2 linked regions of the Prochlorococcus marinus str. MIT 0917 genome follow. The protein of the gene in region 2 binds, or shares a complex with, the protein of the main gene of each other region. Links are inferred from orthologs where the notes say so. Each region holds a gene or a part of one and is shown on either strand. Other genes may lie near its edges.

Evidence for each region. The genes of interacting proteins can lie anywhere in the genome.
Region 1: the proteins of lpdA (region 2) and O5637_RS09820 are in contact, whole or in part, in a crystal structure (PDB 1EBD), measured with the Geobacillus stearothermophilus proteins. The link is inferred for Prochlorococcus marinus str. MIT 0917 from one-to-one orthologs. Residues at the interface, in WP_049624544.1 of Geobacillus stearothermophilus: Pro340, Ser341, Asp344, Tyr345, Arg403, Asp406, Val408, Glu431, Ala432, Gly433, Asp438; in WP_033016211.1 of Geobacillus stearothermophilus: Ile130, Ala131, Met132, Pro133, Arg136, Arg140, Glu141, Asn155, Arg157.

Annotation. Positions count from the first base shown.
Region 1 is NZ_CP114784.1:1,762,978-1,766,057, reverse strand. The notes cover bases 4-2,998. They hold O5637_RS09820 (dihydrolipoamide acetyltransferase family protein), read right to left. Parts: upstream 2,189-2,998; coding sequence 818-2,188; downstream 4-817. Other genes in these bases: O5637_RS09810 (AMP-binding protein), read right to left, coding at 2,895-2,998; O5637_RS09815 (YlqD family protein), read right to left, coding at 2,380-2,814; queA (tRNA preQ1(34) S-adenosylmethionine ribosyltransferase-isomerase QueA), read right to left, coding at 4-764. In the rest of the region: more of queA, read right to left, coding at 1-3; more of O5637_RS09810, read right to left, coding at 2,999-3,080.
Region 2 is NZ_CP114784.1:846,593-849,676, forward strand. The notes cover bases 85-3,083. They hold lpdA (dihydrolipoyl dehydrogenase), read right to left. Parts: upstream 2,306-3,083; coding sequence 863-2,305; downstream 85-862. Other genes in these bases: trpC (indole-3-glycerol phosphate synthase TrpC), read right to left, coding at 85-821; O5637_RS05025 (TrmH family RNA methyltransferase), read right to left, coding at 2,302-3,083. Outside these bases: more of trpC, read right to left, coding at 1-84; more of O5637_RS05025, read right to left, coding at 3,084-3,084. UniProt on the Escherichia coli protein: Lipoamide dehydrogenase is a component of the glycine cleavage system as well as of the alpha-ketoacid dehydrogenase complexes.

The DNA of each region.
Region 1 (3,080 bases), 920 kb from region 2 along the record:
TTGGTGGTCTCTTCAGTAACCTCTACCCACTCACTATGTAAATGCAACTGAGATAGATCTTCTTTCTCTAATGGTCTAAAAGTTCCTAAGCCGACATGCAAAGTGATTTGTGCAATTCTAATACCTCTGATTTTTAAAATTTCTATAAGTTCATCACTTAGATGTAAGCCCGCCGTGGGAGCAGCTATAGCTCCTGGTTTCGAAGCAAATCTAGTCTGATAGCTTTCCTCATGACCACTAGATTTGTCTTTATCTATATAAGGAGGCAATGGTACTTCTCCACATAAATCAAGTAAATTTTCAATTTCCATCCAACTAGTAAACTCATTTGAAAATTGAATAATTCTTCCGCCTGTTCTCTCATCCTTATCAATAACTTTTAAGGTTAAAGAATTATCTGGTGACGTATCTAACCATAATTGATCACCTCCTCTCATACGTCTAGCAGGACGACCAAGACAAAGCCATCGGCCATTACCCCTCGGCTCCATTAGCAATAATTCGCCTAAACCTCCTCCTGACAATCGAATTTGCAATCTTGCTTTAACAACTCGCGTATTATTAACAACTAAAAGATCACCAGTCTTCAAGATATCCTTTATGTCCCAAACCTTTGCATGCACAAGGTTTAAAGAATCATCTAGGCCATCTTTAATAATCATCAATTTGGCATCATGCCTACTCTTGGTAGGTGATTGAGCAATTAAGTCATTTGGTAAATCATAGTTATATGAGCTTAAAAGATTATCTTTATGATCTAACACATTAAATCAGATTAAAGTAAGAAAAAATCACTTGTTGTTCGACTAATTAAATCTCAAGACGAGAGACTATAAGGGTTCTTTTCGATTAAGTATGCCAAATCCTTCAGGAATAGTGCTCCATCAGCCCCATAGATCACTCTGTGATCAGCGGTAAGATTTACTTGCATCTGTTTTTTGATTGAAATCGAACCATCTTTAGAAGCAACAACTTTAGACAAAGAAGCCCCTACCGCTAAAATTGCTCCAGTCCCTGGGGGCAGAATTGCATCAAAACGATCCACACCAAACATACCTAGATTCGAGAGTGTAAACGTTCCACTGCTATATTCTTGAGGTTCTAATTGCTTATTCCTCGCACGCTTAACAAGATCAGCCCATTGCAGGGATAAATCAGCAAGACTGGTCTTGTCAGCATTTTGAAGCACTGGAGTTATCAATCCTCCGTCCTCCATCGCAACTGCAACGGCTACATTTATTTGTGAAGGATAGGCAATCCCCTCAGAACTAAAAGCTGCATTCACCTGGGGGTGTCTAGCGAGGGTTAAGCCAACTGCTTTAGCAAGTAAAGCAGTCATAGTTACTCCATTAGGTTTAACTTGTTTATAAAGATCATCTAATTCATCAGTAAGAATTGAATATCCGACTCTGAAACAAGGAGTATTTAAACTTTCCTCCATGTTCCGATTTACAGCTTGTTGAAGAGTATTGAATGCAATTGTTTCCCCTCTGGATCCAAAACTTTTTCCTTGAGCAGGTGGCTTCTCAGAGTCAACAGATTTTTTTTCTATGGGAGGCACATCAGAAACAATTTTCGCTGGAGCATTACTTTCAGCAATCCAAGGAACGCTTATGGGTTGCCCTTTTGCACTTTGAACATCCTCAGCTTGTATCCGTCCATGAGGTCCTGAGCCCCTAACAGTTGCCAAATCTACTCCCATTTGAGAAGCAAGTTTTTTAGCTCTTGGGGAAGCGACTATTCGACCATCATTTAAAAACTGATCCTGATTTACAGAGGATTCTGAAACAAGAGGTGCAGGAGATGTATTTGTAATTACTGTTGCTTTAGGAGAGTCAACAGAGGCTTGTTTTTCTTGAACTTGAGTCGATGAACTCTCTTTTTCTTGACTAGATGGTTGGGGGGAAGGAGAAGGTGCATTGGCTTGAGCCGCTGCGATCTCATCTGCTGTCTCAACAATCAATCCAATTGTCTCTCCAACAGGTGCAGAGCTTCCAGCAGGCATCACAATCGATGCAAGAAAGCCATCTTGGAAAGACTCAACATCCATATCAGCTTTATCTGACTCAACAACTAAAACCGACTCGCCTCTCTCAACTTTATCTCCAGGTTTTTTTAGCCACTCAACTATTTTGCCCTCAGTCATTGTTGAACTTAAAGCAGGCATAAAAATGTCATGAGTGGCCATAATTTGTTCCTATTTCTTTTATGGAGAGTTTGTAGCAAGGCTTCAAAATTTTCTATCTAGAAGCTTTGCAAGTATCAATACATACCAATGTTAGTTCTACATGAGTGTCCTTACAACGATAGTTTTTTTTGTGTGGATTTCTTCTTAATTTCAAAAATTCTTTATTGGATAAATTGTAGTTCGACCCGATTTCAAACTTGATCAATTGCCTCTACAACTCCATCTCTTACCAAAATACTCACACCCATTTTACTGACTAAGTTATCACCAACTTTTAAATCACAAAAACTGTCAATTTGTCCTTGCTCGACGATTTGTTCCATCTCTAACTCACGAACTTGAGATTGCTGTAACAGAAGATTTCTTTTTTGTTCTTCAAATTCTGATCTCTTAGAAGCCACTTGATTCTGAACTTGAGCTACTTGCTCTTGAACTCTTGGATCAAGGGGATTAGAGCTCTGACGTCTAATACCATCAACAATTTGTTGTCCTTCTTTTTCTAATTCACCAAGTTGCTGATCTATTGCTGAAATTGCATTACTTAATTCGCGCTCAGCCTCCTCTTTCCATGAAGGTGTTACAACTGCTCTTACCGTTATTGAACGTTTTATAGAAATTGAGTCCACCTGATCAATAAATCATGATTAGATCCATAGGCTCTCAGTAAAAGAGAGTATTGGTCAATTTAATTGGCCAAACAAACAAATTACAAACCATATATTTCATCTATAAGTTTAAAATCACGTTGAATAATTTTTTCACGTTTTTGCTTAAGAGTTTGCGTTAACAAGCCATTTTCTATTGTAAATGGCTCTACTAAAGCAATTTCAAATAATCTCTCTTCTCTTCGAGATGCAAAACGATTTGCAAGAACTTTATTCATTTCCAATCT
Region 2 (3,084 bases):
ACCAAAACAGCATCAGCCCCATAACTCTTTACTAAATCCAAATCCTCACGAGTAAATAAACCTGACTCGCTTACCAAAGTAATAGATTTTTTCTTGATTTGGTTAGCATAATTCTTAGCCAACTTCTTGGTAACTTCAAGATCAGTTTTAAAACTCTTTAAATTTCTATTATTAATGCCTATTAAATTAAATACATTAATATTTAGGACTCTTTCAAGTTCTTCTGAGTCATGAACCTCTACTAGAATTGTAAGTCCCAAATGTTTAGCAACCTTAGATAAGTACTTTAAATCAGAATCAGTCAGGATTGCGGCTATCAAAAGTGCAGCATCAGCGCCAGCAGCTCTTGCTTGGTAAAGCTGATAGGGATAAAGAATAAAATCCTTACATAGGATTGGGATTGTGATTTCCTTTCTAACTTCAACTAATACATCAAAACCACCTTGAAAAAATTTTTTATCTGTTAAGACTGATATACAATTAGCACCTCCATCTTGATACATTTTACCTATCATTCTTGCGTCAAAGTCCTCTCTAATTATTCCTCTACTTGGACTAGCTTTTTTTATTTCTGAGATTAGCGCTGGTTTTGAATTACTATTTCTTAATGCATCTATAAATTTTTTTGTTTTTGGTAAATCCTTGATCTTTTTCTTTAAATCTTCTAGCGAAACTTTTTTTCTTGCAATCTCAACTTCTAGATGTTTTTCCCAAACAATTTCCTCCAAAATATTTTTAGGTTTTGAATCTGGGTGAGGGATTGCATACTCTAAATTAGCTACTTTTATACTTGGGTTAGGAGGTCTTCTTCTGATTTCCATAATTTAAATAATTAATGATCTTTAAAATAAAATTTGATTTACTACTTCTTTATTTGCAAAGATGCCTGTTTATAGGCAACCTCTACAACTTCGCTTAATGTTGGGTGCGTATGAACTTCTTTTGCTAAGTCATTAACTCGTTGTCTTCTAGAAATTGCATTAGAAACTTCTTGTATCAGATCAGCCGCATGTAATCCATAAATATGAGCCCCAAGGACCTCTCCCGTATCTTTACTAAAAATCAACTTCATAATTCCATCACTTTCCAATTCAGCCAAGGCCTTAGAGTTCGCTTTAAAATAACTTCTAACGATTCCAAGTTCAAAGCCTTCATTTTTTGCTAAATCTTTTGCTTCTTCTTCCGAAAGTCCAACGGAACTTATCTCAGGGTGAGTAAAAGTTGCTGCAGGAATACTTCTGTAGTCAATTTCAATTGTTTTTCCTAAAATATTTTCTACAGCAATACTCCCCTGCGCTGCAGCGGTATGGGCCAACATCAACTTACCCGTAACATCTCCCACTGCCCATAGATTAGGAATTGGTTTTTCATTTACCAATACTCTCATCTGATCATCAATTGGAATAAAACCTCTCGTTGTTTCAACTCCAACTGATTGGAGATTTAGATTTTTAGTCGACGGTACCCGGCCTGTTGCGACCAGAACCGCGTCAACTTGTAACTCCTCAACAACTTCTCGACTCTTTGCATCTGTAAGCTCGACCTCAACGGGACAACCTGGCTTAACTTTAGTAGCGAACACTCCGGCTCGAGTTTCAATATCTCTTTTATCAATTAGATTTCTTGAAGCAATTTTCGTGATATCAGGATCAAAAGTAGGCATTACTTTATCGAGAGCTTCAATCATGGTTACCTCACAACCTAAAGCTGTATAAATATCAGCGAATTCCAAACCTATATAGCCACTACCAATTATTGCAATCCATCTTGGCAACCACTCTAAATTAATAGCCTCATCACTTGTGAAAACCGTTCGTCCATCAATTTCAATACCTGGCGGCACAAAAGGGTCTGAGCCTGTAGCCAAGATAATATCTCTGGCGGAAAAGATTCTATCAACTCCATTTGTTTCTCTTAAACCGACCTTTTGATTTCCTTCTAATCGTCCTTCTCCTCTAAGTATCTCAACTCCCGATCTTTCTAATGTTTTAGTTAGATTTTTTCGAATTGTCTCAACTAAGTTTTTTGCATGTTCGGCAATTTTTTTACGTTCAAATCTAACCGGAGCGGAATGTATACCAAATTCAGCAAGATGAGGAACATTTGCAAGCTCACGAACCTTACCACTGGCTGCTAGTAATGCTTTAGACGGTACACAGCCTCTGTTAACACAGGTTCCACCCATATCTCTTGATTCGACAATCGCCACTTTCAAGCCAGCCTCTGCTGCATGTTTAGCAGCATCAAAACCTCCATATCCAGCTCCGACAACAATCAAGTCAAAGTCAAAAGAAATTTCACTCACGGTTTTTTTTGGATACCCTTAACCATTTTTACTCTTTGTCGCTCCAACAAGAGAGGAACTGCCGCAGATGCCACATTTAGTGAATCAACTAATGAGCTATGAGGCAACGTAACAAAGTCTGAACAACAGGCTTCAATTGAAGAATGAACACCTGAGCCTTCATTACCAAGAACCAATACAGTAGGGAGATCCCAGTCTAATTCCCAATAAGGTTTCACTTTCTTATTAGTAATTTTATTAGGTGAAATCGTTCCTACTACTTGATAATTTTTATCAATTGCATTATTGAGTTTTGAAACAAGCATTTCAATACTTAAAGAAGATGAATCTCCAATCCGTTGAAAAGGTAAATGAAGAACTGAGCCAGCTGAGGATCTTAAAACCTTTTGATTTAGTGGATCTGCTCCCGAAGCTAACCAAATAACTTCATATTCAGCAGCAAGGGCTGATCGGAATAAATTTCCCAAATTACCAGGATCTTGAATCCTATCTAAAGCTAAAATGTGTTTTGGGGTTTTTCCCGGTTTTGGCAACCCTGACATTGGGAATATCGCTGCGACACCATCAGGTGTCACTGTTGACAAAGATGCTTCTAAAACATTGGTACTTACCTGGATTAATAAAGATTTCGAAGCTATTTTTTTTAAAACCTCCTCATGCTCATCACACCATTCAGGAGTTGCAATAACTTCTGATGGCAAAAAATTTGTTTTCAAAGCCTCTTCTAACAAATGAGACCCCTCAAGCAAAAGAGAAGAATGCTCATCACGTCCAGTTTT